DNA from 2 places in the Ferruginibacter albus genome. Region 1 is predicted to be linked to the other one. Evidence: riboswitches for the same ligand, from Rfam matches in the RefSeq annotation. Region 1 holds a riboswitch; the other holds the start of a gene.
The links. Region 1 has a riboswitch for thiamine pyrophosphate ahead of K9M53_RS06280 (TonB-dependent receptor). Riboswitches for the same ligand answer to the same signal wherever they lie in the genome.
Positions count from the first base shown of each region.

Region 2: another riboswitch for thiamine pyrophosphate. It lies ahead of K9M53_RS10845 (inorganic diphosphatase); the one in region 1 lies ahead of K9M53_RS06280 (TonB-dependent receptor).

Region 1 is NZ_CP083388.1:1,432,770-1,434,978, forward strand. It holds gene K9M53_RS06280 (TonB-dependent receptor) at 1-989, opposite strand, end outside; TPP riboswitch at 1,029-1,124, opposite strand; tRNA gene K9M53_RS06285 (tRNA-Met) at 1,150-1,221, opposite strand; gene K9M53_RS06290 (lipocalin-like domain-containing protein) at 1,345-1,761, shown strand; gene era (GTPase Era) at 1,820-2,209, shown strand, end outside.
Region 2 is NZ_CP083388.1:2,485,043-2,487,251, forward strand. It holds gene K9M53_RS10835 (PQQ-dependent sugar dehydrogenase) at 1-210, opposite strand, end outside; gene K9M53_RS10840 (YtxH domain-containing protein) at 519-773, opposite strand; TPP riboswitch at 974-1,073, shown strand; gene K9M53_RS10845 (inorganic diphosphatase) at 1,176-1,700, shown strand; gene K9M53_RS10850 (hypothetical protein) at 2,098-2,209, opposite strand, start outside.

The DNA.
Region 1 (2,209 bases):
ACAACAACATCAGGCAAGCCATACTTTGCATAATCCTGTCCAGCCTTATATTCTTCATAATATCCTCTGCCATAGGTCATAAAGGCAGCAGTGCTGAAATTTATCTTTGAATTAAACGTATGATTAAAGAAAAGCTGGTAATGATCTTGTTGGTAATTATCTGTTTGATTGCTGTAAGGAGCTCCGGGTTTTTCGGTTCCCAATTCATTATAGGTGCGAAGTGAATCAATTAAATAATCCGGCACGCCATTCCATGCCTGGTATGTTTTTTCTTTTCCCGTAATAAGGTTAAAACGTAACGAAGAGCTTTTAGTAACATAAGCTGCAGATAAATACAAAGATTTAAAATCGCTGCTGGCACGATCAATATAGCCATCGCTGCTTATTTTGCTTAATCTTGCGTCTATCGTAAAATGATCGTTGATCAATCCTGAACCAACTTTAATTGTATTCTTCCACGTGTTAAAAGATCCATAACTGTTTTCTGCTGTCGCATAAGCAGAATCAATAAAATCATTAGTGGTAATATTAATGGTTCCGCCAAAAGCACCGGCACCATTACTGCTGGTACCTACACCGCGTTGTATTTGAATATTGGCAGCAGAAGATGCAATGTCCGGAATATCTACAAAATAAGTACCCTGGCTTTCTGCATCATTGTAAGGGATACCATTTAATGTAACATTTATGCGTGTGGCGTCTGTGCCTCGTATATGGATCCCGGTGTAACCAACACCATTGCCGGCATCAGAATTTACAACAACCGAAGGTGTTTGATTTAATAAGAAAGGAAGATCTTGCCCCAGGTTATTTTTTGCTAATTCTTTTTTAGAAAGATTGGTTTTAGCAAAAGGCGCCTTGTCGCTTGCTTTTACTGCGGATACTTCAACAGGCAGTAAAGCGGTGGTGTCATTGAATTTTTTTCCCTGTTGTGCAAATGATGACATGACTGACGCACATGCCAATGCACATAATAGCAGTTTTTTCATTACAATAAAAAATTATAGCTGAACATCCGGAAGACGATCCGATGTAAGAGTAGCACTCCCTTCGCAGGCATTATCCTGAGCAGGTTTAACGGGTATAATCTCAGCCTTATTTAAAAAGCACCCCGGAAATTCAGTCGGTTTAAAAGAACGATTGATTTAGTTGCGAAGGGAGGGATCGAACCTCCGACCTTCGGGTTATGAGCCCGACGAGCTACCGCTGCTCTACTTCGCGGTTTAATTGAGCGGCAAAGTTAGGGAGATGTAAGTTATCAGCCAAGAATAATTAATAAAAGATTCATTTTATAGCTTCTGCTGTTTTTGCTACTTTCGTTATTCATCAAAAATTGATCACTGTATGAAAAAAATTATTGCCGGTTTTATTGCGTGTGTTGCCCTTGCTGCATGCAGTAAAGATAATGGTGGAACAACCTCCTGTACTTTGTCTTCAACTTCTATAGTAGGAAAATATAAAATAACTGCTGTTACATTTGATGGTGCGGATGCGATGTCTCAAATTCCTGCATGTAACCAGGATGATGTGTATGAGTTGAAAAGTGATGGAACTGCTACCGTAACTGATGCAGGCACACAATGCTCGCCATCAAGTGATCAAAGTGGAACCTGGTCGCTTAACGGAACAACGCTTACAACCAGCAATGCAGAACTTTCAGGAACAGTGTCTGATTTTAGCTGCACAGGACTTAAAATAAATGGCACACAAACTATTGGTCCTATTTCAGGTGCAACTGTAATTACGCTGGTAAGACAATAGTATTTAATATCTATATACGTAATTTATTAAACAGGTAATTTTTATTACCTGTTTTTTTATGGCATCTTTGCACCTGATGAAAAGCGGCTTTGTAAACATATTTGGTAAACCTAACGCCGGCAAAAGCACATTGCTGAATGCATTGGTAGGAGAGAAACTGGCAATTGTATCGCACAAAGTGCAAACAACCCGCCATCGTATAAAAGCCATTGTAACAGAAAAGGAATATCAAATTATCTTTTCTGATACACCCGGTATAATTGAGCCAAAGTATAAACTGCACGAAAAAATGATGCAGGCTGTTAAAAGCGCTTTGGAAGATGCCGATATTGCTTTATTAATTATAGATGCAAAAGATACTACAGAAGAAAATCATGAAATATTTTCTGCATTAAAATTGAAAGTACCGGCGTTGGTAATTATTAATAAGGTAGATGCCGTTGATGAA
Region 2 (2,209 bases), 1.1 Mb from region 1:
TGTTTTATTTGCCGGCCAACCGATAACCTTACTGATTTTTTTTGCAGATGGAGTAGCATATGGCTCAGGAAGATTGACTTCCTGTGTTTTAGTTGCTACCGTATCTGCTTTTACAGAAGTCGGTGATGCATCTTCCTTTTGTTTTTTTTGTCCGCATCCGATCGATGTAATTAATAAGATGAAAGAAGCGATGACAAGACTTTGTTTCATACAATAATTTTTTCTTATTGTTTTTGCAACAAATATGCCTGTAAGAATAAACCGTATTTATCTTTCTTTACGCCGATTATTTTCCCCTGCTTGAGGATTTTATTTCCGTGGATTGTAATTGTATAAGATCACGCTGCTAAAATGTATGAAATAAAAAGGCTCCGTAAACGGAGCCTTGCTTGATTACCTCTCAAAGTAATTGCCCTACGAAAAACACCGGGTCAAAGATAAGTGCATGATTGCAATAGACCTGTTACATAATTGTTTGAAAAAATTGTATAATTTTTTCAACTGCATTTGATCACAAATCAAGACTGGATCGATGTTTCGCTCCTGGTGAAATCAGTTGCACCTGCAATTGCTTCTTCAGCCTCTTTGTACTCTCTCATCAATGCTTCACGAATGGTTGTTACACTCCATTTCAAAGCTTTGGTGATGTCTTCACTTTTCTGAAGTATTTTCTTCCTGACCTTTGTTCCTTCATCAGGAGCACATAATAAACCGGCAATTGCGCCTATTGCAATTCCCGATAAAAAGCTTGCTGCAATTTTTCTATTACTCATAATAAATAGCATTTAAATAGTGATGAATGAATAACAGGTAAAAATAATTGTGCCTGATTTTATAATACAATCATTTACACAATTATATGAATGTGTTGTAGCAGAATATCCCCGATAAAAACAAAATCGTTGCTATATTCTCTCACAAATCTTTGCCCGGTTAAAATATATCTGGCATGGTTATTTATCTATATATCCCAGATTCATTTGAGGGGTGCTTCACAATTTAAAGAGCTGAGAAATACCCATAGAACCTGACACGGATAATACCGGCGAAGGAAAGCAAAAGAATCAAGGGGCTTCTTCTTTAAGGAAGCCCTGTTTTTATTTAAAATGGCTTGAGTTTTGTTGCATTAAATTCTAATCACTTACTATTTAAAAAACTTACTAAACCATTGAGTTATGAAAAATTATGACATCATAATCGAGACCCCTAAGGAGGGACATTTCAAGTACAAGTTCGAACCCTCTGCCGGCATGTTCAAATTAAACAAGATTCTTCCTCAAGGTCTTGTGTTTCCTTATGACTTTGGCTTTGTTCCTTATACCGTTGGAGAAGATGGTGATCCCCTGGATGTATTGGTATTTTCTGAACATGCTCTTTTTACGGGTTGTGTGGTAGAATGCAGAATAATCGGTGGTATACAGGCATCCGAGATGGATGAAAACAAAATATCTATTAGAAATGACAGACTTATCGGAATACCTGTTTTGTCTAAAGTATATGCACACATTAATTCTATTGATCAGATAGAAGAAGAAAAGATCAATGAGATAAAAAACTTTTTCATATCCTATAATTCTTATTACGATAAAACGTTTATCACAGAAGGCGTGCTGAGTGCGGCTGACGTAGAAAAATTAATAAAGCAGAGTAATAACAGTTATCATCATTTTAAAAATAAGCCCACTTTGTCAAGGCTATAAAAAAGAAGGGAACTAAATAGAAATTCAGTTCCGTTCGAAAAATCCCTTATTGAAAAACCTATAGTTTCTATTAAATAAATATTGTGCCGAACAGCTAGAAAGATAAATTACACTGTCCTTTATTCTTTGCAATTACTTATCTGTACTGGCTTTTAAACAAAATGATGTAACTATTATAAAAAGTTGCTTAGTAATATTACGATGTTGTTATTTTTCCCCAATGTGTAGAATTTTTTAGCATCAATGTGTAAGTGAAATGTGGCAGAAGAAACGGCTTAGTTTTTGTCCAAATAGTTTTATACAATTTTTTCTCTCTCATAATCGACATATATAGCAATTAGCAAAATCCCCTCCTTTCGGAGGGGATTTAGTTTTATATATAATCTTAAGTATCTACTTAAATAAAAGTTGAAACATCTTCCACTTCGCTTGCATTATTTATTGCAACCTTTGGATAAATGAACGCTTTAAAATCTCCATGCGAAGCATTGTCCGAAATGATCATCAAA